Regions from separate parts of the Alishewanella sp. WH16-1 genome, predicted to be linked through region 2. Evidence: predicted binding sites of a transcription regulator. Region 2 holds the regulator's gene; each other region holds the start of a gene.
The links. The regulator MetJ, encoded in region 2, represses methionine synthesis genes. The targets are predictions, from matches to a motif close to TAGACGTCTAGACGTCTA.
Positions count from the first base shown of each region.

Region 1 (7,247 bases), on a different contig from region 2:
TACCGGTCCCTTGCTGGTCGCCGGATCGCCGATCTGTTCGCAAATGGCGACCGACTCACCCAATTGCACCAGACGCGCCAGATAACCTTCAACGGCATGATAGGGCACGCCGGCCATCGGGATCGGTTCACCGGCGCTTTGACCGCGTTTGGTCAGCGAAATATCTAACAGGGCGGCAGCCTTTTTCGCATCTTCATAAAATAGTTCGTAAAAATCACCCATCCGGTAAAACAATAAGATCTGCGGATGCTGGCTTTTCAGTGCCAGATATTGCTGCATCATCGGGGTATGATTGCTTAACGCTTGCTCCGGTTTCTGGTCTGACGGCATAATGGTGCTAACACTTCCTGTTGGATCAAATATGACAGCGGAAACAACAAGCTTAGCGCTTGCCACTGAACTAGGGCAGCTATTATTACGGAAAAAAGCCAGTATCACCACTGCAGAATCCTGCACCGGTGGTGGGGTTGCCTACTGGCTGACCGCAGTAGCCGGCAGCTCGGCCTATGTTGACCGCAGCTTTGTTACCTATAGCAATAAAGCCAAGCAGCAATTGTTAGGGGTACGCAGCGCAACGTTATTACAATATGGCGCTGTCAGTGAGCAAACGGTAGCCGAGATGGCCAGTGGCGCAGCCCAGGCGGCGGGCGCCAGCATTGCGATTGCCATCTCCGGCATTGCTGGCCCTACCGGTGGCACGGCAAAGAAACCGGTCGGTACTGTCTGTTTCGGTTTTAGTATTGATGGGACGGTCAGCACTCAGCAATTGCATTTTGCTGGCGACCGGCAGCAAATCCGCCAGCAGGCGATTGAACATGCGCTCAGACAATGCATCTTGTTATTGACAGCCCCAACAAACTAGACTACTGTATGCTCATACAGTTGTTAAAGGCTTAACCTAATTTTTCCGGAGCGACCAATGGACGACAACAAACAAAAGGCATTAAGTGCGGCACTAAGCCAGATTGAACGCCAGTTCGGTAAAGGTTCTATTATGCGGCTGGGCGACAGCACGGCCCTGGATATTGAAGCGGTATCCACTGGCTCACTGGGGCTGGATATTGCACTGGGCATTGGCGGCTTACCTTATGGCCGGATTGTAGAAATTTATGGTCCTGAGTCCTCCGGTAAAACCACCTTAACGCTGCAGGTGATTGCCGAAGCACAGCGTAGCGGTAAAACCTGCGCCTTTATTGATGCCGAACATGCGTTGGATCCGGTGTATGCGAAGAAATTAGGCGTGGATGTCGATAAGCTGTTAGTTTCTCAGCCAGATACCGGTGAGCAGGCGCTGGAGATCTGCGACATGTTGGTGCGTTCTGCCGCCGTAGACGTGGTGATTGTGGACTCGGTCGCCGCCTTAACGCCAAAAGCAGAAATTGAAGGTGACATGGGTGACAGCCATATGGGTTTACAGGCCCGTTTAATGTCACAGGCACTGCGTAAACTGACTGCTAATATCAAACGCTCCAATACCCTGTGTATCTTTATCAACCAGATCCGGATGAAGATCGGTGTAATGTTTGGTAACCCGGAAACCACCACCGGTGGTAATGCGCTGAAATTCTATGCCTCAGTACGTTTAGATATCCGTCGTATTGGCTCGGTAAAAGAAGGCGATGAAATTACCGGTAACGAAACCCGGGTTAAGGTGGTAAAAAACAAAGTGGCTCCGCCATTCAAACAAGCTGAGTTTATTATTCAGTATGGCGCCGGTATCAACAAACTGGGTGAGCTGATTGACCTGGGCGTACAGCAAGGCTTAGTCGATAAGTCAGGCGCCTGGTACGCCTATCAGGGCAATAAGATTGGTCAGGGTAAAGCCAATGCGATGAAGTTCCTGCAGGAAAACACCGCCATCGCGGATGAAATCGAGAAAGAGCTGCGGGCACGGCTGTTATTAAAACCAGGTGAAGCCGTTGCTACTGACGATGTGATGGATATACCAGAGCCGGAAGAGCTTTAAGCTCTGCCGCATCTGATTAAAACAACAAAACTCCGGACCTGAAAAGCTCCGGAGTTTTTTATAAGTGAATCGCAAATAATAACAAAAATGATTTTACGCCCTCGCCAGGCAAGTCCCCATCTTCTACTCAACACTCAACACTCAACACTCAACACTCAACACTCAACACTCAACACTCAACACTCTCACAACACGATTTTGATACCTCAAGTTTCGGTAGTGGAATGGTCAGTTGCCGCTGGCCCTTACCGGCCGCAGTCATCACCGCTGCGACAGACGGCTGTTGCTTTTCTGGCATAGTACGGCATAATACGCCTTATTTAGACGTCTAAACGTATAGAAGTTATCAGGGGCGCCAGCTGACTAACCAGACTCAGGTTCAGTATGGTGCTAGCCACAGGCGGAGCCAGCTATGCCTATTAAAGTGATTGACCAGTTACCTGCAGTAGAAGCTTTATCAGCAGAGAATGTCTTTGTAATGACCGAGAGCCGGGCGGCAGCCCAGGATATCCGGCCATTACGGATCGCGATTCTGAATTTAATGCCAAATAAAATTGTGACTGAAATTCAGTTATTACGTTTATTAGCGAATAGCCCGCTGCAGCTGGATATTGAGCTGATCCGCATCGATGATCATGTCAGTAAACATACACCAGAGAGCCATTTAAACTGCTTCTATCGTTACTTTTCTGATGTGCAGGGGCAGAAATATGATGGTTTGATTATTACCGGAGCGCCGCTGGGGCTGGTCGATTACGAAGATGTCACCTACTGGCAGCAGTTTGGTGAGATCCTGCGCTGGGCGGATACCCATGTTACCTCGACGCTGTTTTTATGTTGGGCCGCCCATGCTGCGCTGTATCATTACTACGGCTTACAGCGGGAAATTCGCGGCGAAAAGTTATCCGGAGTTTACTGGCAGGACGTAGTACAGCCGTTTAGCCCGCTGCTACGCGGCTTTGACCAGCAATTTCTGGTACCACATTCACGTTATGCGCAGGTGCCAAAACAAAAATACCAACAGCATGATGATTTGCATATCCTGGCTGAAGCCGATGTCACCGGTGCCTATTTGCTGCAAAACAGCAGTGGTAGCCGGATCTTTGTTACCGGGCATCCGGAATATGATCTGACCACGCTGGATGATGAGTATCAACGTGACCTGGCGGCCGGTTTGGCGCCGCGTTTGCCAGAGAACTACTACCGGAATAATGATCCGGCCCAGGGGCCGCTGAAATTATGGCAGGCGCACGCCTTTTTATTATTCAGTAACTGGTTAAACTATTACGTTTACCAGGCTACGCCCTTTGACCTGAATCAGATAGGCAACAGTTAATGACAAAGCTTCGTTTAACGCCACAGCAACTACGCCAGCTGCTGGCCTCACGTATTTTGGTGCTGGATGGCGCTATGGGCACAATGATCCAACAACACCGCCTGGATGAAGCCGGTTATCGCGGCGCGGAATTCGCCGATTGGCCGTGCGATCTCAAAGGTAACAACGATTTGTTAGTCCTTACTCAACCGGAACTCATTGCCGATATTCACCGGCACTACTTGTTGGCCGGGGCGGACATTATTGAGACCAATACCTTTAACGCCACTACCATTGCGATGCATGATTATCAGATGGCGCACCTGTCAGAGCGGATCAATCGTGAGGCGGCGGCACTGGCGCGGCGGGTTTGTGACGAAGTCACAGCTCAGCAACCCGACAAACCCCGTTTTGTCGCCGGTGTGTTAGGACCCACTAACCGTACTGCCTCGATTTCGCCAGACGTTAACGATCCGGGATTTCGCAATGTCAGCTTTGATGAGTTAGTGCTTGCTTACAAGGAATCGACCCGGGCGCTGATTGCAGGTGGCGCCGATATTATTATGCTGGAAACCATTTTCGATACGCTGAATGCCAAGGCAGCAGCTTTTGCCGTGTTGGAGGTGTTTGAAGAGCTGCAGCTGGAGTTACCGGTGATGATCTCGGGTACCATCACCGATGCCTCGGGCCGCACGTTGTCCGGCCAAACGACCGAAGCGTTTTATTATTCGCTGGCGCATGTCAAGCCGGTGACCTTTGGCCTGAATTGTGCGCTGGGGCCGGATTTGCTGCGTCCTTATGTCGAAACCCTGGCCACCATTTCCGAAGCCTATGTCTCGGTGCACCCGAATGCCGGTTTGCCGAATGAGTTTGGCGAATACGATTTAGGCGCTGAGGTGATGGCAGCAGAAATTGCTGATTGGGCCAAACAGGGGTTCTTAAATATCGTCGGTGGCTGCTGTGGTACCACGCCAGAGCATATTAAAGCCATTGCCGAGGCGGTAAAAGATGCGCCGCCGCGGCAACCAAAAGCGGCCGATCATAGTTTTCATCTGGCCGGCCTAGAAGCCTTTGCGGTGGAGTGGTAATGCAACAGCAGGCAAGATTTATCAATATCGGCGAGCGGACTAATGTCACCGGCTCGGCGAAATTTAAAAAACTGATTTTAAAAGGCGATTTCGAAGCGGCGCTGGACGTGGCGCGGCAACAGGTTGAAAACGGCGCCCAGATCATCGACATCAATATGGATGAGGGGATGCTGGACAGCAAGGCCGCCATGGTGCGCTATTTAACGCTGTTGGCAGCAGAGCCGGATATCGCCCGGGTGCCGATTATGGTCGACTCCTCGAAGTGGGACGTGATTGAAGCGGCGCTAAAGTGTATTCAGGGTAAGGCGGTAGTGAACTCGATTTCGCTGAAAGAAGGTGAAGCGAGCTTTTTACAGCAGGCAAAGTTGTTGCGCCGCTATGGCGCGGCCGTGGTGGTGATGGCGTTTGACGAGGTGGGGCAAGCTGATACCAAGGCCCGCAAAGTTGAAATCTGTCAACGCGCTTATCAGATCCTGACTGAGCAAATTGGTTTTCCGCCTGAAGATATCATTTTTGACCCCAATATTTTCGCGGTGGCTACCGGTATTGAAGAGCACAACAACTACGCGGTGGACTTTATTGAGGCGACCCGTGAAATCAAGCGGCTTTGCCCTTATGCCAAGATTTCCGGCGGCGTATCCAATGTGTCGTTTTCGTTTCGTGGTAACGATCCAGTTCGCGAAGCTATCCACTCAGTATTTCTATACCATGCTATTGCGGCCGGTATGGATATGGGCATCGTTAATGCAGGTCAGCTGGCGGTGTATGACGATATCCCGCCCTTGCTAAGAGAGCGGGTAGAGGATGTGATTCTAAATCGTCGTCCGGATGCCACCGAACGCCTGTTAGAGATTGCCGCGCAGTTTAAAGGCGATGGCAGTGTCGCCGAGAAAGTGGACGATGCCTGGCGCAGCCTGCCGGTAAATAAGCGGCTGGAGCATGCGCTGGTAAAAGGCATTACCGATTTTATCGAGCAGGACACCGAAGATGCCCGGCAGCAGGCAGAGCGGCCACTGCATGTGATTGAAGGCCCGCTGATGGATGGCATGAACGTCGTCGGTGATCTGTTTGGTGAAGGCAAGATGTTTCTGCCGCAGGTGGTCAAGTCAGCTCGGGTGATGAAAAAAGCTGTTGCTTACCTGCAACCCTATATTGAGCAGGAGAAAGCCGGTGGCCGGGCGCAGGGTAAAGTCCTGCTGGCAACGGTAAAAGGCGATGTGCACGATATCGGCAAAAATATCGTCGGGGTGGTGCTGCAGTGTAATAACTTTGAAGTGATCGATCTGGGTGTGATGGTGTCCTGCGCTGAGATCCTGCGCGTAGCCAAAGAACAACAGGTTGATGTGATTGGTTTATCTGGCCTCATTACGCCGTCGCTGGATGAAATGGTGCATGTTGCCAAAGAAATGACCCGGCTCGGTTTTACCATTCCGTTGTTAATCGGCGGCGCGACCACATCCAAGGCGCACACCGCAGTCAAGATCGCGCCGCATTATGCGCATGGCGTGGTCTACGTACCCAATGCCTCGCGGAGCGTCTCGGTGGTGCAGGCGCTGATCAGTGCCGAACAAAAACCGGCCTATCTGGCCCGGGTGGCAGAAGAATACCGTATTGCGGTGGAGCAGCATCAGCGCAGTCGGCCCGGTGAGCGGATGCTAAGTCTGGCCGAGGCACGGCAAAATAAATTCCCGCTGGATTTAACGAAAGTCGCGCCGGCGCCGAAACAGCCTGGTGTGCATTACTGGCAGCAGGTTGATTTACAGGTACTGCGCGACTACATCGACTGGACACCGTTTTTCCTCACCTGGCAGCTGTCCGGCAAGTTTCCGGCGATTTTGCAACATGCTGAAGTTGGGCTGGAAGCGCGGAAGGTGTATCAGGATGCCAATGCGCTACTGGATCAGATGATCAAAGATAACCTGATTAGTGGTAAAGCAGCCTTTGGTTTTTTCCCGGCCAACAGTGATGGCGATGATATTATCATCTACCAGGATGACAGCCGCACCACCGAGCGCTGCCGCCTGCATAATCTGCGACAGCAACTGGCGCTACGGAATAATGCGCCGAATTGTAGTCTGGCAGATTTTGTTGCCCCTGTTGGCTCCGGCATTGCGGACTATGTGGGTGCCTTTGCGGTGACGACCGGCTTCGGTGCTGATGAGCTGGCGGCGCAGTATGCGGCAGCACATGATGATTACAATAGCATTATGGTCAAGGCGCTGGCCGATCGTTTGGCCGAAGCGCTGGCAGAGTATCTGCATTTAAAAGTACGGCGCGAATATTGGGGTTATGCCGCCAATGAACAGCTGGATAATGAACAACTGATCCGCGAGCTGTATCAAGGCATTCGGCCCGCGCCCGGCTATCCGGCCTGCCCAGAGCACACTGAGAAAGGTACCTTATTTCAGTTATTGGACGTGCCGGCACAAATCCAGATGCAGCTTACTGAAAGCTATGCCATGTGGCCCGGCGCCGCGGTCAGTGGCTGGTACTTTGCCCATCCCGACAGCAAATATTTTGCCGTCAGTAAAATCGACCGTGATCAGCTGGCGGACTATGCAAAGCGCAAAGGCTGGAGCGAGCAACAGGCCGAAAGCTGGCTGGCGCCGAATCTGCGCTAAATTCAGCAGCGTTAATGCCGCTGCAACAGGCATTTTTTACGCAGAAAGGCTCCGTTTTATACTGGCTTTGCAGTATGATAGGGGCCTTTTTACCGGCGTGAAGCCGGTGGTCTTAGTGGAGTTCGCGTGGAAAAGCCGTTTCAGATAAAACTGATTATTCGCCGGGTACCGGCACTGGCTGCTATCAACTGGCTGAAGCAGGCTTGGGATATTTTCAAACAGTACCCACTGCTATTTATTCAAATGCTGTTACTGAC
Region 1 covers NZ_LCWL01000101.1:4,859-12,105, reverse strand. Annotated here, with positions in the region: gene mutS (DNA mismatch repair protein MutS) at 1-330, opposite strand, end outside; gene AAY72_RS10035 (CinA family protein) at 362-862, shown strand; gene recA (recombinase RecA) at 920-1,966, shown strand; gene metA (homoserine O-succinyltransferase) at 2,379-3,302, shown strand; gene AAY72_RS16730 (homocysteine S-methyltransferase family protein) at 3,302-4,369, shown strand; gene metH (methionine synthase) at 4,369-6,990, shown strand; gene AAY72_RS10010 (hypothetical protein) at 7,117-7,247, shown strand, end outside.
Region 1: the regulator MetJ is predicted to act here: its motif matches at 2,288-2,305, upstream of metA (homoserine O-succinyltransferase).

Region 2 (7,247 bases):
CATTACTTACGCCCATAGACGTTGCCACCCAAACCGAACCATCATGATGTAAAGTCGCCGCTTTCATCGAGCCTCCGTTAGCTTGAGCACTAGACATCCCATCACTTTCACCATAAAGCTCAATATCTACCCAACCGCGACGACCAGCAATCAAATCTAAAGCCACTTGCCGCTCTAGCCGTAACACGCCTCGGTTACTGCTAATCCAAAAGTGACCTTGTTGATCGAGTACCAACTGAAATAGCTTATCAAACGGCATCCCCTGTGCCCGGCCAATCATCCGGATTTGCTCACTCGCTAAATCATACGCGAGTAAACCACGGTCGGTGGTCATCCAAAGCAAACCTGCTTCGGCATCTTCGGCAAAACCAAAGGCATAGTCCGCATCGTCGAATGGTTGTAAGTTAAGTCGTTGTAAGCTTCCATCAGGCTTCAGCACTGCCACGCCCGCGCCACTGCCAATAAAGATCCGCTGATCGGCGCTTTGGTATAACGCCATAATAAAGGGGCTGGGCAGACCCTGCTCCCGGCTGAAATATTGCACGGTTCCGTTGTCGATATAAGCTGCACCAAGGGCGGTGCCGACCCAAATTTTGCCGTCAGCCAGTGGCAAAATGGCGCGAACCTCATTTGCCGGTAACAAATTCCCAGCATGGTAGTGCTGCACAACCTGTCCTTGTTTTAATTGAATCAAACCGTCTGCATAGGTACCGGCCCATAAACTGCCATCAGGTCCTTCAGCCAAGCTCAATACTGATTGACCGACACTGGCGGCACTCATGTCCAATCGCTTAAACTGGCCATTACAGAACTGATCTAAGCCTCGGCCACTACCTACGTAGATGCAACCGTCGGAGTGCGATAGCACGGCGCGAACAAAATTTCCAGCTAGCCCTTGTTCAGTTGTGTAAGTAGTAAAAGGAGCATCTCGTAATCGGAATACGCCACCGTTAGTACCAACCCATAAGCTTTTCTCGTTATCTTGCAATAATGCCAAAATACGATTATTTGGTAATCCTCTCCGTATATCCAACTGCTCAGTAACGCCGTGATATTGCCGCAATAATCCGCGATCGACAGTACCAATCCAAAGCAGATCACGACTTTCCTGCAGTAAGGCTGAAACCGGGACATTAGCAAGTAAGGTCTCTACTGCACTCGTCGGCGTTGCTATGCTGAACAGACCGCGCTCTGTGCCAACCAATAACTCATTTTCCCGCTCAGTTAATGCAAATACCGGGGTGCGGTGCAACTCCACCGCGGTGGGTTGCTGCAGCTGTAATTGCTGATCGAGAAATACCAAGCCATCGGACGTACCAATCCAAATCCGTCCTGCCTGGTCTTCAAGTAAGCTATGTACCTGATCTGAGGGCAGACCATCTGTTTGCTGCAGGACGATGCGGCTGCCATCAGGGTTTTGCCGATACAGCCCCTTGCCTTCGGTGGCTAGCCACAACCGATCCTGACTATCCAGTAACACCCGGTTAATCAGCACCCCTAACGGGGGGTGTGCTTGCCAGATACCGTCTTTGATTTTTACTAAACCACCACGAGAGCCTGCAACCCATAGCGCCTGATGCCGGTCCAGATGAAATGTTCTGACGCCAACATCTGGCAGACCAGTAAGCGGGCTGCGATCGTAAACTTGAAATTCGCGACCATTGTAGCGGGCAACGCCTTCCCAGGTGCCAAACCATAGGTAGCCATCTGGAGTTTGGGCAATGGCATTAATGGTGTTGTGCGGCAGACCATCACGGGTGTTCAGGCTTTCTTTGAAGTAGTTTTCTAAAGCTGGGATCGGCGCAGCGGCTTCTGCCAGGTGGCTATCTTGGGCCAACAGCGCAAGCGGAGTATAGAGACAACAGCACAGTATTAAGCGAAACCACGGCAACAATGACATGCAGATAATCCGTTAACCTCAGCAGCCAACAGGCTGCATATTAGATGCAGATTAACCGAGTTAACCGGCTTTTGCCAATATCCCGCTTAGTAAAAGCTCAACCTACCCAGCCAGCTTTGCGACCAGCTGTGCCAAATCGGCATGTAAGCCGCCGGCAGTAACAATGCTGCCGGCTCCCGGACCTTTTAGCACCAGCGGGTTATCACGATACCAGTTCGATTCAATCACAAAGATATTATCGCACGGCGCCAGTGCAGCTAAAGGTGCATCCAATGCCACCGCCTGTAAACTGACCTCAGCTTTAATTTCACCTGCTTGCAGTGACAGACTAGCCGAATAGCGCAGTACTTGCTGGTTAGCTTTAGCTTGTTGATAGAGCGCCAGCAATTGGCTGTCTAACCGCTCACGCTGTTGCCAGAAATCCTGCCACTCTCCTATTGCTAATTCGCTGGGTAGTAACGGGCTTAAACGGATATCGGCTAAATCCAATTTCAGTCCCAGCTCGCGTGCCAACACTAGTAACTTGCGTTGTACGTCTTTGCCGGATAAATCATCACGAGGATCCGGCTCGGTGTAACCCAGCTGCTGCGCTTCAAGTACAAACTCAGAAAACGGCTTACTGCCATCATATTGGCATAGTAGCCAGGATAAGGTACCGGAGAACACACCACTGATCCGTTGGATCTGATCACCACTTTGTAGTAATTCCTGGATAATCCGTTGTACCGGCAAACCGGCACCGACGGTAGTATTACTTAACCAGCACAACTTGTGCTGACGCAACTGCTGACGTAGTGCCTGATATTCTGCGTCCGGTAAGGTTACCCCTTGCTTATTAGCACTGATGATATGGCAACCAGCCTGAATCAAGGCCGGATACTGCCGGGCAAAACTCTGACTGGGCGTAATATCGATGACAACTTTAGGTCCTGCGAGGTCTTGCAGATACGCGACCAAGTCAGCCGCAGCATAACCTTTGCCAAACTGTTGAAAGTCGCGCTGCCAACTATCCGCCGCTAAATTCGACGCCAAAAGCGCATGCCGCGAGTTAACAATCCCCGCCAGTTGTAATGCAATTTTCCCGCTAAAGCGTTGTTGCTGTTTACTAAAACGGGTTAAAAATTCAGATCCCACATTGCCAGTTCCGGCGACGATTACTTGCAGCTCAGGTATAGCTTTGCTCTCTGCCAGCAGAGAATACGCCTTTGCGGTCATTATTCATCTCCCTGAGCAGCCAGGGCCGCTGCGACAACCGCCAGCGCCTGCGCTAAGTCAGCCAGCAGATCAGAAACCTCTTCGATACCTACGGATAACCGAATCAAGGTGTCGGTAATTCCGGCTGTCTTTTGCGCTGCGGCATCCATCGAGGCATGCGTCATACTCGCCGGGTGACAAATCAAGCTTTCGGTGCCACCTAACGACTGTGCCAAGGTAAAGTATCGTAGCGCGGCAAAAAAATCGGCCAGTAAGGCTGCCGGGGCTTTTAATTCAAAACTACACATTGCGCCAAAACCGGCTTGCTGGGCTTTTGCAACCTGATGACCGGGATGATCGGCTAAACCCGGATAGTAGACCCGGGCCACAAGCGGATGCTTAACCAAAAAGTCCACCACTGCTGCGGTATTGGCTTGCTGCGCCTTAAGCCGTAAGGGCAAAGTTCTTAACCCGCGCAGCGTTAAATAGGAATCCAGGGCACCGGCGGTTAAACCAAGACAATTCCCCCACCATTTCAGCTCATCGGCCACGCTTTGCTGTTTCGCAATCACCGCGCCACCAATAATATCACTATGACCGTTGATAAATTTGGTGGTGGAGTGCACCACGATATCCGCGCCAAGCGCCAGCGGCTGCTGTAACACTGGCGATAGAAAGGTGTTATCCACTACAACCAGCGCACCAAACTGCTGTGCCCGCTGGCATACACTAGCGATGTCAGTAATTTGCAGTAGCGGATTACTGGGCGTTTCCAGCCAAATCATCCTTGGGGTAGCGCCTTGCAACTGACTAACCCAGTCTGCTTGCTGAAAGTTAACGATAATCAACTTAAACGCCTGCTTTTTATAGGCTAAATTAGTAAACAGCCGATAACTGCCACCATAACAGTCGTGCGGAATAACCAGCGTATCTGCTGGCGTCAGCAGCTGCAACGCCAGTAAACAGGCTGACATACCGGTATTAGTGATGATCGCTTTAGCCCCACCTTCCAACTCGGCCAAGGCTTCGCCCAGAATATCCCGGGTTGGATTATTCGAGCGCGAATAATCATAAGCGCCGGCTTGACGAAAGGCCGGCAGCTGGTAAGTTGAGCTAAGATAAATCGGTGGAGTGACAGCCGCAAAGGCAGGATCTTCAGCTATACCGGCACGAACGGCGATGGTGGCAGAATGGCGCTTGGTCATAAATAAATTTCTTTTGGATGTTTAGACGTCTAAAAGTATAATCATTAAAAACTGGAAGTCAAACCATTTAGCCGTCTATAATCTTTATTTATTGCACACTATTTGACTGCCCGACAGAAAGCAGTAGAATTCGGGGTTTGCGCTAAATAGCAAAATTATAATTAACGACAAGGGATCCCCTATGGCTAAGTGGAATGGTGAATATATTCACCCCTACGCAGAACACGGTAAAAAGTCAGAACAAGTAAAAAAAATTACCGTTTCAATACCGCTGAATGTATTAAAAGTGTTAACTGACGAACGTACCCGCCGCCAGGTAAACAATTTACGGCACGCAACCAACAGTGAATTACTGTGTGAAGCTTTCCTGCATGCCTTTACCGGTCAGCCTTTGCCTGCCGATGAAGACTTGCGCAAAGACAATCCACACCAGATCCCGGCTGAGGTCAGACAAATCCTGACCAGCATGGGTAAAGAAATCCCGGTAATTATCGAAGCTGATAGCGACGAAGAATAAAAAAACCGCCTTTCGGCGGTTTTTTTATGATCAAGGCTGGAAGTAAGCCTCTGGCATCGGGATCCGGGCAACGCCGGATGCCACTGCTGCTTCCGCAACCGCGCGGGCAACCCGTGATAACAATCTGGGATCCATCGGTTTTGGAATGATATAGGCTTTACCAAACTCCAGGCTCGAAACCTTTGCGGCTTGCAGCACTTCCTGGGGAACTGGCTCTTTTGCAATCGCCCGAATCGCCTGTACCGCCGCCAGTTTCATGTCATCATTAATCACACTGGCCCGCACATCTAAAGCACCGCGGAAAATAAACGGAAAACACAGCACATTATTCACTTGATTCGGATAGTCGGAACGGCCGGTGGCCATAATTAAATCACTACGCTCAGCATGTGCTAATTCCGGTTTAATTTCCGGATCCGGATTCGAACAAGCAAAAATTACCGGCTTATCCGCCATCAGTTTTAGTGCTTCCGGTGGCAGCACGTCTGGGCCGGAAACACCAACAAACACATCCGCTCCGGCCAAGGCATCTTCCAGAGTGCGTTTATCGGTATTGTTAGCGAATAGTTGCTTATACTGATTTAAATCTTCACGCCGGGTATGAATAACGCCTTTGGTATCTAACATATAAATATGCTCACGCATGGCGCCACATTTAATCAGTAATTCCATACAGGCAATAGCGGCCGCGCCAGCGCCCATACAGACGATAATGGCTTTACTGATATCTTTGCCCTGGATCTCCAATGCATTCAGCAAACCAGCCGCTGTGACGATGGCAGTGCCATGCTGATCATCATGAAATACCGGGATATTGCAGCGTTTAATCAGTTCCTGTTCAATCTCAAAACACTCAGGCGCTTTGATATCCTCCAGATTAATGCCGCCAAAAGTATCAGCAATATTGGCTACGGTATTAATAAACTCTTCGGTAGTACGATGGCTGACTTCGATATCAATCGAGTCCAGATTAGCAAAACGCTTGAACAACAACGCCTTGCCTTCCATTACCGGTTTTGATGCCAAATGACCGAGATTACCCAGGCCCAAGATGGCGGTGCCATTAGAAATAACCGCCACTAAGTTGCCCTTAGCGGTATATTTGTAAATGTTTGTCGCATCCGCTGCTATTTCACGCACGGGTTCAGCTACACCCGGACTATAGGCCAGAGCCAGGTCGGTAACGGTTTCTGCTGGCTTGCTGATTTCGATACTGATTTTTCCAGGGCGAGGTTCTGCGTGATAACGCAGGGCTTGTTCTCTGAAATCGGACATTATTAAAGTTTCCTGATAATTTGAGCAGGTACAGAGTAAGGCTCGGGTTTAGGCTTTGTAGTTATACGTTTGGCCCGGTGTTGGCTCATTTTAATGAGCTCTGTTCTGGAAAAACACTGAAATCATGCTGGACGTACCAGAGCAGTGCTAATCCGTCTTTACGACTTTAGTAGGATTCGTATCTGTTATAACAAAGTTCCAAACAGACGCCAAGAGTGCTGGACATCTGTTTTGGCCAAAAATGTGGAATCTTTGCACGGCGCATTAATCGCACCCAGTTATAGTTAGTTATAACTCAGTTAACCATTTACAACAAAGAAACACTTTTTTACAGAATAAACGAGCTGATCACTTGACCAAAAGCAGTCATTGGCTAAAATCGGCACAATTAACTATTTTTTAACCAGAGGCGATATGAAAATTATTTCTGTAGCACTTATTATCGGCAGTCTGCTGACCTATCCTGTTACCGCTGAGGCCAATAGTAATAGTGAGCTACAGGCTGCTGAACGTATTTGTAGTGATAACGATTGTACTAAAGAGTTACGGCGCCTGATCAGATTAGCCCGAGGCGGTAGCGGCGATGCTGCCGCTTTCGTCGCGATGGCTTACGCCACAGGAGATGGTTTAGAACAAAATCACCAGCAAGCATTACGCTACCTGAGAATGGGTGTACGTCAACGTAACGCGATGGCGGTTTATCTGATGTCTGACTGGTTACGTAATGGCTTTGTTGCAGAGCAGGATGTCGCTGAAGCAGATCGCTTACTGCAGCTCGCGGTAGAATTAAACTATGGTCCGGCACAATATGCCCGGGCACTGCAATTGCTGCAGCAAGAGCAACCAGAGAGTTTGTCTCTTGCCATTGATTTGTTAGAACAGGCCTCAGCGCAACGCTTAGCCAGCGCCATGCTATTACTGGGGCAACTGAAACAACATGGCGTAGGTATGGAGCCGGATTTACCTGGCGCAGCAGAGCTATATAAAAGGCTAGTGTTATCCGGACAAACGTCAGCCCGAGCTTATTTACAACAGATCACTGAGCAGTTAGCTGAGGACCAACAACATCAATCGCTGGTAGCGGACCTGCGTGAAGTCGACAATATCGAAGTGATTCGGGTTTCAGGTCAGCAGCTGCAAGCGAGTAATATGCTGG
Region 2 covers NZ_LCWL01000075.1:6,553-13,799, forward strand. Annotated here, with positions in the region: gene AAY72_RS06525 (diguanylate cyclase) at 1-1,900, opposite strand, end outside; gene AAY72_RS06530 (aspartate kinase) at 2,003-3,115, opposite strand; gene metB (cystathionine gamma-synthase) at 3,115-4,299, opposite strand; gene metJ (met regulon transcriptional regulator MetJ) at 4,481-4,816, shown strand; gene AAY72_RS06545 (malic enzyme-like NAD(P)-binding protein) at 4,847-6,091, opposite strand; gene AAY72_RS06550 (tetratricopeptide repeat protein) at 6,506-7,247, shown strand, end outside.

Region 3 (7,247 bases), on a different contig from region 2:
CTGGCCCAGGCCCTGTCGCACCGCCTGTAAAAAACTGACTTGTTCGGTTGGGACTTTTAAATTCGTTAACATCATCTTTATTACTCCGTGAGCGCTCTGGCGCCCTGTGGCGCTAACCGGCAGATGGCGGTCAGCGCGTCCTGATTCTTGGCATAATGGGCATTAAGGTAAGCCGCCGTCGCGGCAGCCTGTGCATCATCCCGGCAAAGTGCAAATACAGTCGGGCCGGCACCGGAAATCCCCAGGTGCAGTACCCCTTGCTCACTTAGGGCGGTACGCAAGGGCAATAACTCCGGCATCAGACTCTGCCTGGCCGGCTCTGCCACCCGATCCTGTAACGCCGCCGCGGCATCCTGCTCATCGCCGGCGTAGAGCGCACTGACAAAGCGGCTGAGCATACCGGCAAAGGCGATACTGGCGGATAAACTTAACTGCTGTGGCAAAACAGCGCGTGCGGCCTTGGTCGAGAGTACTGTCCCCGGATAACAGAGCACCACCCGCCAATGCTCGAACCAGGGCAAGCTGCGGCAAATCTGCGCACTATCCGGTAACATCAACTGTAAGCCACCATAATAAGATGGCGCCACATTGTCATAATGCACACTGCCACTTACCCCGCCCTCCGCCACCGCCATTAACTGTAGCAGCTCACTCTGGCTAAACGGCTGGCCGAAATAGTCATTAAAGGCATAAAAAGCCACGACGATTGAACAGGCGCTGGAGCCTAAACCACTGCCAACCGGCAAATGCTTATTAAGTTGCAAACGCAAGCGAGGTAATGGCCGGCCCAGTGCCTGTTCAAAGGCATAAAAGGCTTTAAACACCAGATTATCTTCGGTTGCCGCCGGTAGCTGATGCAGATAGCGGCCGCTTAGCTGCAAACTGAGCTCTGCCGCCTCGCCCAGGATCAGCAGCTCATCACCGAGCAGGCTGCCGTCTACCGGTTCAAAGGCGGCGCCCAGCAAGTCAAAACCGACGCTGAGATTGCCGGTCGAGGCCGGCGCATAATAACGCTTAGTTGAATGTGATTGCATAGACTATACCTGCTGCTGCCAGCTCAGGGTGCGCAGAATATCGCTAAAGACCCCGGCAGAAGTGACAGCAGCACCGGCACCATAACCACGCAGCACAAAGGGGATCGGCTGATAATAGCGGCTTAGGATCGACAGCGCATTCTCACCGTCTTTTACTTTGGCCAGCGGATGATCAGCGGCCAGCGCTTTAATCGCGACCTTACATTTGCCATCGCGGATCTCGCCAATATAGCGCAGCACCTTACCCTCCGCTTTGGCAGCAGCCAGCCGCTCAGCAAAGGCCTGGTCTAATTGCGGCAGCTGCGCCATAAAGTTTTCGACGTTAGCGCCGGCAGCAAAACCGGCCGGCAACACCGAGTCCACTTCGACCTCGCTCAGATCCAGCATTAAACCGGCTTCGCGCGCCATAATCAGCAGCTTGCGGGCCACATCCATACCGGATAAGTCATCGCGCGGATCAGGCTCTGTAAAGCCCATAGCGCGGGCTTTGGCGGTCACCACCGACAGCGGCACTCCGGCTTCCAGCTCGCCAAAGATATAGGATAAGGAGCCGGATAGAATACCTTCAAAGGCCAGCAACTGGTCGCCGGCATTTAGCAGCCCTTGCAGGGTATCGATTACCGGCAAACCGGCACCGACTGTGGTTTCATACAAAAAGCGCCGCCGTTGCTGCTGGGCAACAGCACGCAAGCGATGGTAATACTCCAGGCTGCTGGTATTGGCTTTTTTGTTTGGCGTAACGACATGGAAGCCGGCTGCCAGAAAATCGGCGTACTGGTCCGCGACTGCCTGGGCACTGGTGCAATCGACCAGTACCGGATTGGTTAAATGCTGTTCCTGGACAAAGCGGTTTAACTCCGCCAGCGAAAACTGCGCATTGGCCTCTGCCAATGCCGGCTGCCAGTTTTTCAGATCTACACCGTCTTTCGCCAATAACAGCTGCTTACTGTTGGCGATACCGTACACGGTAAGCTTAACCTGGCGCTGCTGTAAAAAGGCTTGTTGCCGTTCGATCTGGGCCAGTAATTCACTGCCGACCACCCCGCAACCGACCAGAAACACATCAATACTGGGGATATGGCTGAAGAAGTTCTCATGGCAGACTTTAACCGCATTCTGACAGCTGCGCTGCTCGACCACCGCAGAAATCGAGCGCTCACTGCTATCCTGAGCAATGGCCACCACGTTCACCCGCGCCTGCGCCAGCGAAGCGAAGAACTTCGCAGCCACGCCTCTGTGCTGCCGCATACCATCGCCAACCAGGCTGACAATCGCCATATCGGATTGAATGGCTAATGGCCGTAGCAGTTTGTTTTGCAATTCTAATTCGAACTCGGCTTCCAGCGCCTTTTTCGCCGCCACCAGATGCAGCTGCGGCACACAGAAGCTGATGCTAAATTCCGACGAGGACTGGGTAATTAAGCTTACCGAAATCTGTGCGCGCGCCATAGCGGCAAAGACCCGGCTGGCCATACCCACCACGCCCTTTAACCCCGGGCCAGATACCGTAATCAGCGCCAGATGTTCGAGGCTGGAAATGCCCTTCACCAGCGCTTCACCATCACCTTCCATATCGATACAGGTGCCCGGCGCACTGGGGTTAAGGGTATTTTTGATATAACAGGGAATTTGCACCCGCGCCAACGGGCCGATTGTTTTCGGATGCAGCACCTTAGCACCGAAATAAGATAACTCCATCGCTTCATCGTAAGACAAACGATCGATTAAGCGGGTTTGTTTCACCTGCCGTGGATCGGCACTGTAGACGCCATCGACATCGGTCCAGATCTCACAGGCACTGGCTTTGATCCCCGCGGCAATGACGGCGGCGGAATAATCCGAGCCATTGCGCCCCAGTAAGGCCGTCTCGCCCTGGGCGTTACTGGAAACGAAGCCTGCCATCACGTAGATGCTGGCCGGTGTCGCCGCCATAGCGGCATCAATCACCGTTGCTGTCGCCGCCACATCGGCAGTGGCATTTAAAAAATCACCCTGACTTTTCACCAGCTTTACCGAGTCCAGCGCCTGCACATCCGCACCTTGCCCCTCTAACAAGGCCGTCATCAGTGCCACGCTGAACTGCTCGCCCAGGCCCAGGATCTGCGCTTTAATATGATCCGGGCAAAACTTTAATAAACTCATGCCCTGTAACTGCCAGCCCAACTGCTGGATCTGGCTGTTGATCAGCGCTTGCACCTGCTGCCGGCGTACCTCACTGACGCCCGGCACCTCGGCTAACAGTTGCTGGTAGCGCTGTTCAAGCTGGCTTAGCGGTGACTGAAAGTCTGCTCCCAGATACGCCAGATCGGTTAATTCGACCAGCGTATTGGTTACCCCCTGTGGGGCCGATAACACCAGACAGACTTGTTCTGTTGTTGCCTGCTGCAACACAATTTGCGCCACTTCAGAAAATCTGGCCACCGACGCCAGCGATGACCCGCCAAATTTTAGCACCCTCATAATTTCTCCTCGCGCATCCAAGTCTTTAGTCGTTTTGTTATCGCAGACCTTTGTTAGTCAACCGGCTGTCACGCTATGTTGCGTGATCAACGCCGGTTCACCTGGGCCAAGTGGCCAAAAAAAAGGCCCGGAACCTTTGAGGTCACGGGCCTTTTTACAGACAGCACACCGCCGACCTCCTACCCCGCGGGGTTGGTGGTGGTAATAATGGTGGTGGGTACTGCTGCTTTTATATTCATAGACTACACTATGCACAGACTTTTAGACGTCTGTCAAACCTTTTTCTGGTCCGCGGTTAAATAGCCGGTATGGCGCTTAATACCGGCTAACTCGCCTTACTACTATCGCGCCAGATACTGGTCTGATTTTTACCCGCACATTTCGCCTGATATAGGGCTTGCTCTGCCTGTTGCAATAAGGTGTCGGCACTCACCCCGGCGGTAAAAGTACTGACGCCACAACTGATACTGAGTTTAACCGGCGGCAATTGTTCAGTAATGCCTTGCTGTGCCAGACTGGCTCTAAGCCGGTTCGCCACCTCCAGTGCACCAGCTAATTCCGTATCCGGCAATAACACGGCAAACTCCGCACCACCCAGCCTGGCCAATAAATCGTTGTCTCGCAACAAGGCGCCACATTGTCGCGCCAGGCTTTGCAAAACGCTGTCGCCGAACTGGTGGCCATACTGATCATTTAGCGCTTTAAAGCGATCCAACTCGAACAATAAAACAGCCAAGGGCCGTTCATAGCGCTCTGCCCTGGCCAACTCAAGTTGTAATTGCTGCAACCAATACTGGCGATTTGGCAACTCGGTCAAGCTATCAAAACGATCGTGCCGTTTTAGCTGTTGGGCGCTGAGTAACAGCTGCGCATGGTAACGGGCGGTCTCTGTCGCATCTTCGATCCAAATCGCCAGCGCACTATCGTCGCGCTGTGGCAGCGGCAGCAGACTAATATTTTGCGCCATGGCCATATTTTCCGTTGCAGCCTGGCGGGGAAACTTCAATAAATACAAGCGTTGCTGCCAGCTGATCTGCTGAATCTGTTGTTGCGTCAGAACCTCAGTGACCTTGCGACAAAACCAGGCTTTGGGGACTTCCGGGAATAATTGAAAGAAGTCATGACCAACGAGATCGCGTTCCGGCAACCCGCTGTGCTGACAAACAAAACTGTTCACAAAAGTTAATTGATAACGATTGTTCAACAAGATAATACCGCCGGGAAGCTGTTTTAACAGCTGTAAAGCAGAGCTATTCATACCGGTTTGGCTCCTTGCGCAGAATAAATCCGTTATTTACGGCCATTCTGTAAAATAATTATTTTAAATAACAACCATATTCGCTATGGTAACATTAGTCGATCGCTTTTTGTTCAAGACACCACTCTGGGTGATAACATGCCGCAAACCAGCCTTTCAAAAAAGCTGCTGACCAAGGTTTTATCAGTATATTTTTTACTGACCCTGATAGTAACACTCGGCCAGATCATTGCTGAGTATTACAATGCGAAAAACTTTATCCGGAATGAGTTATCTACGCTGCAACAAACTTTTGCCGGCAGTTTGACCCGGGCGATCTGGGAACTGAACACGCCGCAAACCCTGAATATTGCCGACGGTTTACTGGCTATCCCGGCAATTGAAGGTGTAATAGTGCGGGACGACAACGGTACCATTATTACGCAGTCTGGCCGCTATATTGATATTCAACAACGTTTTAGTAATCAACTGGTACAACAGGAACTGAGTATCAGTGATCAGCAAAGCGGTATTTTTGGCTACACCTTCCCGCTGATTTTTGAATTTTCCGGGCGCACCAGTCAGGTCGGTGATGTGACACTGTTCTCCAGCCGCAACGTTGTGATTGAATTTATAGAAGTCGGGCTATATTTTTTAATTGGTAATGCCATTTTAAAAACGACGTTTTTAATCATTCTCTTCTTACTGGCATTTAGAAAACATTTGACCGAGCCGCTGGCAGACTTAAGCCAACAGATTGAAAACCTTGATTTAGAGCAGCTTGATGGCTCCAAAGTCCGGATTTCAACCGATGAAGGGGCTGAGTTAGGTATTATGGCGTCAGCCTACAATAAATTGATTGAGCGGCTGCAGGATTACCAGCAACAACTGAAACAAACCCAGCAACAATTATTATTGTCGAATAATAAGCTGGATCAGCAAAATTTATTGTTAGAGCAAGAAGTCGCACGCAAGACCTCGGGTTTAAGCCAGGCAATGATGGACCTGCAACAACAAAAGCAAGAACTATTACAGAACAAGCAGGCACTACGCGAAGAAATTGAGCAACGGCGCCAGACCGAATTAAATCTGTTAGCACGGCAACGCGAACTACAGGAAACCATCGATACTCTGAATCAGGCGCAGGATCGGTTAGTCCAGTCAGAAAAAATGGCTGCTTTGGGTGGCCTGGTGGCGGGTATCACCCATGAAGTTAACACACCGGTAGGCATTGGCGTAACGGCAACCAGCTTTCTGGCCGAGCGCTTACATCAGCTGGAACAAGCGTTCCGTGAAAAAACACTGACCCCGAAAATGCTGGAGGACTTTTTATCCGAAGCCAGCCAAAGCACGGATCTACTGCAGTCTAATTTACAGCGGGCATCGGAGCTGATTGCCAGCTTTAAACAAATTGCCGTTGATCAAGCCAGTGAAGCCATCCGCACCATCAATTTATGTGAATATCTGCACGAAATTATCCGGTCCTTACAACCGCATTTTAAAAAGACTCAGCATCAGATAGAGGTAAATTGCGCCGACAATATTATTCTCGATTGCCCGGCCGGCGCCATTTCACAGATATTCACGAATTTGCTGATGAACTCACTGATCCATGGTTTCGAAAACATGGCCCAAGGTCAGATCCGGATTACAGTGATTGATGATGCCGACAATATTGAAATTCGATACTCCGACAACGGCAAAGGCCTCAGCGCCGGCCAGCTGGAAAAACTCTTCCACCCATTTTTTACCACCAAACGGGATCAGGGTGGCAGTGGTTTAGGTACTCATATTGCCTATAACCTGGTAAGACAAACGCTGGGCGGAAGTATTGAGGCCAGCAGCGAACCCGGAGCGGGCCTGCACTACCATATTTGCTTTCCGAAAAAACCGAGATTGAATCGTTAAGGCAAGGTATACTCCGGACTTTGCCTCAACTGGAAGTAGTGTGTTATGTGGTTTAAAAACATCCGGGTTTATCGTCTGAGCGCCCCGTTAACGATGGACCAGGCGGTCATCGAACAAGCCCTTGCCGAATATAAATTCAGCCCCTGTACCGGACAAGAAGCGTTGCGAAGCGGCTTTAGCTTCCCGCTGCACCCGAGTATCAAACAATATTGCCATCTGCAGCAGCACCGTTGGTTCTTCGCGATAAAACGCCAGGAAAAGGTGTTACCGGCGGCAGTGATTAACGAAGAATTAGCGCCGAAACTTGAAGCGGCAGAACAAGAAGCCGGCCGCGCCTTAAGCCGGAAAGAAAAACAAGCCTTAAAAGACGATTTGATTCAGAGCTTATTACCCCGCGCCTTCAGTCGTTCAACCCTGACCCACGGTTATTACGATGCTGAGCAGCAATGGCTGGTAATCAATACCGGCAGTGCCAGTAAAGCAGAGGACGTGCTGGCATTATTGCGCAAAGCTCTGGGCTCCCTGCCCGCACTACCTTGGCTGGACAATCATAAACTTAATCAACACCTGCAGCTTTGGTTGCAACATCAGCAGCTACCCGGTACCTT
Region 3 covers NZ_LCWL01000101.1:60,180-67,426, forward strand. Annotated here, with positions in the region: gene thrC (threonine synthase) at 1-75, opposite strand, end outside; gene thrB (homoserine kinase) at 81-1,034, opposite strand; gene thrA (bifunctional aspartate kinase/homoserine dehydrogenase I) at 1,038-3,494, opposite strand; gene AAY72_RS10290 (sensor domain-containing diguanylate cyclase) at 3,820-4,752, opposite strand; gene AAY72_RS10295 (HAMP domain-containing sensor histidine kinase) at 4,891-6,639, shown strand; gene AAY72_RS10300 (recombination-associated protein RdgC) at 6,685-7,247, shown strand, end outside.
Region 3: the regulator MetJ is predicted to act here: its motif matches at 3,749-3,766, upstream of thrA (bifunctional aspartate kinase/homoserine dehydrogenase I).

Region 4 (7,247 bases), on a different contig from region 2:
GATTCAGGATGGTAAAATTGCCGCGGTTGGCGTGAACCTGAGCGCGCCAGCCAATGCACAGGTGCAGGATCTGACTGGTAAGAATCTGTACCCGGGCCTGATTGCACTGATTAATCAGCTGGGTTTAATTGAAGTCGAGGCGGTACGTGCCACCCGTGATGATCGGGAAACCACTGCTACTAACCCGGATTTGCGCGCTGAAGTGGCCTTTAATGCTGATTCGGCCGTGATCCCAACCATTCGCAGTAATGGCTTTAGCCACAGCCTGATTTACCCGTCCGGCGCGCTGATCACCGGGCGCTCAGCCCTGATGCAACTGGATGGTTGGAACTGGCAGGATGCTTTGGTGCAATCCAGTGTTGGCTTGCATGTCAATTGGCCACGAATGGGGATTCAAACCGGCTGGTGGGTTCGCGATAGTGTCGAGCAGCAGCAAAAGCGTCAGGCCGAGCAGCTGGCGCAATTGCAGGACTACTTTACCGCGGCTCATGCCTACTATCTGGCGGAAAAAGCAGGGCTGAATCGTGGGCGTGATTCACGCTGGCATGCCATGTTAAGCTTTTTTGAGCAGCAGTTACCGCTGTTTGTGCATGCCGATGATCCACGGCAAATGCGTCAGGCAATGCTGTTGGCGCAGCAGTATGGTGTGAAGTTAGTGATTGTCGGTGGTCGTGACAGCTGGCGCATTGCCGATGAGCTGGCTGCCAACCAGGTGGCGGTGATCTATACCGCGCCTTATGGTCTGCCGACCCGTGTTGATGAAGCCTACGATCAGGCGTTTAGTGCGCCAGGCGTGTTAAAACGTGCCGGCGTGAAGTTTGCGCTATCGCTGGACGGCTTCTGGGATACCCGTAATCTGGTGTTTGCTGCCGGCCATGTTACTCGCTATGGGCTGGATCCTGCTGCCGCGCTGCGCGCACTGACGCTGGATGCTGCAGAGATTGCCGGTGTTGCCGATCGTCTTGGTTCGATTGAAGTGGGTAAAAGTGCCAGCTTAGTGGTATCAAACGGTGATATTTTTGATTACCGCGGTCATCAAGTTGAACAAATGTGGATCGATGGCCGTACTGTCGATCTGGATAACAAGCATAAGCAGCTGCATCGTCGCTATCAGCAGCGTTATCAGCAGCAAGGGCAGCTCTCTACCCAACCCTGATGTCTGAAGCTTAAGTTCCGGGTGCCGCTTAAACGGCACCCGTTTTATTTTTAGTAACCCTATACGTAAACGAGTACTGTCGTATGAAAAAACCTGTTTTATTGGCGCTGGCCGCAGCGGCTACGCTATTTGCCTGTGGTAAGTCAGCGCCGGAGCTAAGCCAGCCTAAAGCTAACCCGCTGTTTATTGAGAGCCATCTGAGCTTTTTAGCGGATGATTTACTGGAAGGCCGGGATACCGGCAGTCGTGGTCATGACATCGCCTCACTGTATATTGCCAAACAGTTACAGGGGTTGGGATTGAAAGGCGGTGCTGCCGATGGCAGTTTCTATCAGCAAGTCCCACTGCGCAAAGCCTTGCTGGTACCAGGTAGTGCCAAACTGAGTTTTCAGTTTGACGATCACGTACAGGAGCTGAGCTATCCGCAGCAGTTTTTTAGTGGGCCTAGTTTACAACAGACCAGTGTGGCGTTAACGGCGCCAATGGTATTTGTCGGCTATGGTTTGGTTTCCGAAGCTTTTGGGCTGAATGATTATGCGGACCTTGATGTAACAGGCAAGGTCGTTGTGATGCTGGCTGGCTTACCCGCTAAATTGCCTAGTGAAGAGCGTGCCTATCTGGGTAGCATGAAAACCGAGTTTGCCGCCGAGCGTGGTGCCGTTGGCATTCTAACGGTGCATACGCCTGAGCAAGAAAAAACGCGGCCTTATGCCAACAGCTTGCTGTATTTAAATACGCCCAGTATGACCTGGCTTAATGCTGATGGTGAACCGGGACGCGGCTTTCCGCAGTTACAAGGCGGCGCATATTTACATCCGGAAGCGGCTAAAACCTTGTTTGCCGCCAGTGGTAAATCGCTGGATGAGATCTTTGCCCAGCTGGAGCAGGATGCAACCCCACAGGGCTTTGCTCTGAATGGTACTGTTAGTCTGCAAAGCGAGAGCACACATCAAAATGTAACCAGCCCCAATGTGCTGGCGCTACTGCCTGGTTCTGATCCGAGCTTAAAAGATGAAGTCGTGGTATTAAGTGCACATTCTGATCATATTGGCCTGGCCAATGATTTACGCACTAATGATAAAGTGAATAACGGTGCCATGGATAATGCTGCGGGCACCGCCATTTTGCTGGAGACGGCGCGCTTATTTGCGGCTTTGCCAGCGGCGCCGAAACGCTCGATTCTGTTTGTCGCGCTGACCGGCGAAGAGAAAGGCCTGCTGGGTGCCGATTACTTTGCCAAAAATCCACCTGTGGCGGTTGAGAAGTTGGTGGCCAATGTTAATTTGGATATGCCGGTGCTGCTTTACCCCTTTGCCGATCTGATAGCCTTTGGCGCTAACCATTCTACGCTGGGTGAGGTAGTAGCGCGTGCGGCGGAAAAAGAAGGTATTAAGCTCAGTGCCGATCCGATGCCGGAGCAGGCAATTTTTACCCGCTCAGACCATTTCCGGTTAGTACAACAGGGCGTACCGGCCGTCTTTTTAATGACCGGTTTTACCTCACAGGATCCGGCGCAGGATGGCGGTAAGATCTGGGGCAGTTTCTTTGCCAAGCATTATCATAAGCCATCAGACGATATCCCAAGCCTGGAACGTGACTACGGCCCCATTCGCTATGATGCCGGGGCGGTCTTTACTGATATTAACTTTAATATTGCCTTAGATGTGGCAAACACTGCGCAGCGACCACTGTGGCGCAAAGGCAGCTTCTTCACCGGCGTTTTTGGCCGGCCGGATAACTCGGAACAGTGAGCCTGAGCAAAAACGGCAGCTTGAGCTGCCGTTTTACTGTTAAGTTATGGTTCTGCTAGCCGCCGGCTTGTTTTACCTGATAGCCTTTTTGCTGCAGGACTGCCGTGACCTGTTCGCGTTTATCGCCCTGAATTTCGATCACGCCGTCTTTTACCGCGCCACCGCAGGCACATTTCTTTTTCAACTCAGAGCATAAGGCATTTAGTTGCTCGTTGCTGCCGGTAAGGCCGCTTATTGTCAGGACGGTTTTACCACCCCGGCCTTTGGTTTCACGCCTTACCCTAAGAGCCCCGTCTGCGTAGGCGGTACCGACTATTTCTTGCTCTGTTTTGCTGTTAATGCGACCACTGGCCGTGGAATAAACCAGATTGTCAGCAGCCGAGGCCGGTACCAAAGCTTCCGGACTGTTGTTGGCTCCCAGTTGCGTTTGCCAATCGGCAAGAGATATTTTTTTACTCATAAGATAGGGATCTGTGTAAACGATTGCCGGCAAGCTTACTGAGGTGGTAAGCGCGAGGCAAGTTTTTCGGTGGTCAGCTTGGATTTTCAGTGGCTTCTGGTAGAATGATGCGCATTATTTTAGAAATCTGGACGGCTATAATTTGAGTAATTCAGTCTCTTTAACACAGTATTTGCAATTAAGTGGTTTAGCAGAGTTGGCGACGCCGGTTTTTACTGCCGCAGTCGCTGAACAACAGCAGGCTTTGCAGCAGTATCTGCAGCAAGCGGCCGACACAGCGGTGAACTGGCAATATCAGGTGCCAGAGCTCGGTGAAGGTGGGGCCTGCTCACTGTTTGGCGTGCTGGCGGCAGAGCCATATGATTTAACCGCTATTTTAGGTGGTCAAACTGCTGCCAATCAACAAGCCCTCAGTAAGCTCAGTCAAATTACTGCTTTTTATCAACAGCAGGCTGGCGTGGCCTGGTTTGGTATCTACCAGGCGAGACAAAATCCAGCTGGCGAAGCGGTATTGGTCAAACTCAGCTACTTTGGTGCGCCCTCACGCGCCGAGTTCCCGCTGACGGCAGAGTTCGCTGCAATCAGTAACAACAGCACTGTTGGCTTAAGCGGTAAAGCGCGGGTGATTAACAGTGTCGCCAGTTATTTACAACAGGGTGGCGAATACTATACGTGTGACCCGAAAGTTCAGGCCGAAGCCTGTTTGCCACTCTATGCGCAATCGGGCAGAATACTGGGCATTGTCGATGCCGAAGACTTCCAGCCAGAGGTGTTTAATCCGCAGGCGCTGGCCTTGCTGGTGGCGGTCTGTCTGACTATTCCGGACTATTTACTGGCCGTGTAAACCGGCTTTTTTATTAGCACTCTAATCCAGGTAGAACATTATGTTTGCTCAGTTAAAACCCGTTGCCACCGATCCCATTCTGGGCCTGATGGCGGCTTACCGTGAAGATCCTAATCCACTGAAAGTTGACCTTGGCGTCGGTGTGTACAAAGACGAGCAGGGCCACACGGCGGTGCTGAAGTGCGTAAAAGAAGCCGAAGCTCTGCGTCTGAAGCAGGAAGATAGTAAAACCTATATTGGAATGGCCGGAGATCCGGGGTTTAACGCCCATATTGAGAAGCTGGCCTTTGGCAGTAGCCATCCGGTGTTGCTAGCGAACCGGGTGACCACGGCGCATACGCCTGGCGGTACTGGCGCACTGCGGGTTGCGGCCGAGTTTATTAAACGCGCCAATCCGGATGCGACAATTTGGGTCACCACCCCGACCTGGGCTAACCATATTTCGATGTTTCAGGCAGCTGGCTTAAAAGTTAAAGAGTACGCCTATTACGATTACGATACCAAGGGGCTAAAAACCGAGCAGATGTTCGCAGAGTTAGCGCAAGTGCCGGCCGGCGACGTGGTATTAGTTCATGCCTGCTGTCATAACCCCAGTGGTATGGATCTGAACTTTGAGCAATGGCAGCGCTTTACCGAGTTGGCACTGGAGCGAGGCTTTACGCCATTGGTAGATATGGCCTACCAGGGCTTTGGTAGCGGTTTGGATGAAGATGCCAAGGGCCTGCGTTATCTGGCGGAGCGGGTCGCTGAGATGATCTTGTGTAGCTCTTGCTCGAAGAATTTTGGCCTGTATCGTGAGCGGATCGGTGCGGTTAGTGTCGTCTCTGCAGACAGCAAGGTGATGGAGCTGGCGAAAGTCAATCTGCTGAGCGTCGTACGCTCGATTTACTCCATGCCACCGGCACACGGCGCCATTATCGTTAGCCATATTCTGGATAGCGCGGAATTAACAGCATTGTGGCATCAGGAACTGGCAGAAATGCGCGACCGGATTAACAGCTACCGTCAGCTGATTATTGATAAATTTGCCGCCGAAGGGATTACGCAGGATTTTAGCTTTATCGCCCGTCAGCACGGTATGTTTAGCTTTCTGGGAATAAATAAAGCGCAAATCGATCGCTTACGCGAAGAGTTTAGTATTTATATGGTGGGTTCAAGCCGGGTCAGTATTGCCGGGTTAAATCATACTAATATCGATTATTTCGCCAAAGCCGTGGCGACGGTGTTAAAAGGCTAACCTTGCTGGCTAACAGGCCCCGGTTGCGCAATACCACTGGGGCCTGAAGGCGTACTGCATTACCGCCTGTCCTGTATTCTGCATTATTCCGCCTTAGCCTGAGCCTCTGGCTTAGCGACTGTACTGGTCGTTGCTACGTCAGTCTGTTCTGGCGTAACAGCGGATGCCAAACCAATTTGCTCTGCAACTTGCCGCACGCTGCTTTCCAGCGCTTGTTTCGCTTGTACTTTTACCGATTCACGTAATTCGCTCAGCTGTTTGCTCAGTAATTCACTACTGAGTTCGCTCAGGCTATTGGCACTGGCCGGGGCGGCTAAGGTTAAAGCTACAACAGTGGTCAGCATCAGTTTAGTTAAGGTTTTCATATTCTACTCGCTTCGTTAAGGGTTAGTGGGTTACTACCCCCTTACTATTACAAGCGTTATGCCAACTTTATAACTAACTTAACATCATGTTTTATATGTAATTATTTTTATATGCAAGTTTTTGTTAATTTGTGGAAATTACTTAATACTAATTAGTAGCGTTTTTGACTAAAAATTAGTTTTTTTGTTTTCAATCTGGGGTGGCAAGCGAAAATCTGATGGCGATCGGTTTTTTATGTGCAATAAACTTACTATTCCATATATTTATGCGCATTATTTGTTTAAATATTCTATTTTGGAAATCTTTCTCTCTTGACATCTATACGGCTAGAAATCATTATTGCGCCAGACATTGCAGCAAGAAGCCAAATCATGACCTATATTCACGATACCATTCGCCGTTTACAACACAGCAGCCCGGCCCAGGCTGAGTTTTATCAGGCCGTTGAAGAAGTACTGGAGTCGTTGACACCCATCCTGGAACACAATCCTAAATACCGGCAACAAGCTATTATTGAACGGATGGTCGAGCCAGAGCGGCAAATTATGTTCCGGGTGCCCTGGGTTGATGATCTGGGCAATATTCAGGTTAACAAAGGCTATCGTGTTGAGTTTAATTCGGCGTTAGGTCCATACAAGGGGGGAATTCGCTTTCATCCTTCTGTTAATGCCAGCATTATCAAATTTCTGGGTTTTGAGCAGATTTTTAAAAACGCGCTAACCGGCTTACCGATTGGTGGTGCCAAAGGTGGCGCTAACTTCGATCCGAAAGGCAAATCTGACGGCGAAATTATGCGTTTCTGCCAGTCTTTTATGAATGAGTTGTACCGGCATATCGGGCCCACCACTGACGTGCCAGCCGGTGATATCGGTGTCGGTGCCCGCGAGATTGGTTATATGTTTGGCCAATATAAAAAGCTGGCCAACAGCTTTGATGGTGTCTTTACCGGCAAGAGCTTATTGTGGGGCGGCTCACTGGCGCGCAAGGAAGCAACTGGTTATGGTTGCGTCTACTTTGCCCAATATATGTTGGCAGACCGGCAGCAGCAGCTCGCTGGTAAACGTTGTTTGGTTTCAGGATCGGGCAATGTCGCAATCTATACCATCGAAAAGCTGCAGCAGCTGGGTGCCACAGCGGTTACCTGTTCCGATTCCTCAGGCACTCTCTATCATGCCAGCGGTATTAATCTGGATACCTTAAAGCAGATTAAAGAAGCGCAGCCACAACGCTTAACGGCTTATCTAAAGTTTCATCCGGACGCCGAATATATCAGTACAGCGGATTATCCGGCTGATGGTCATGCGGTGTGGCGCTTTAAAGCCGAGCTGGCGTTTCCTTGTGCCACCCAGAATGAGCTGACCGTCGCTGATGCCAGAGCCCTGGTAGAGAATGGCTGTCTGGCGGTATCAGAAGGTGCCAATATGCCTTCTACA
Region 4 covers NZ_LCWL01000095.1:46,077-53,323, forward strand. Annotated here, with positions in the region: gene AAY72_RS08795 (amidohydrolase family protein) at 1-1,156, shown strand, start outside; gene AAY72_RS08800 (M28 family metallopeptidase) at 1,240-2,907, shown strand; gene AAY72_RS08805 (translation initiation factor) at 2,963-3,367, opposite strand; gene AAY72_RS08810 (GAF domain-containing protein) at 3,510-4,211, shown strand; gene AAY72_RS08815 (amino acid aminotransferase) at 4,252-5,448, shown strand; gene AAY72_RS08820 (hypothetical protein) at 5,532-5,813, opposite strand; gene gdhA (NADP-specific glutamate dehydrogenase) at 6,186-7,247, shown strand, end outside.
Region 4: the regulator MetJ is predicted to act here: its motif matches at 3,488-3,505, upstream of AAY72_RS08805 (translation initiation factor).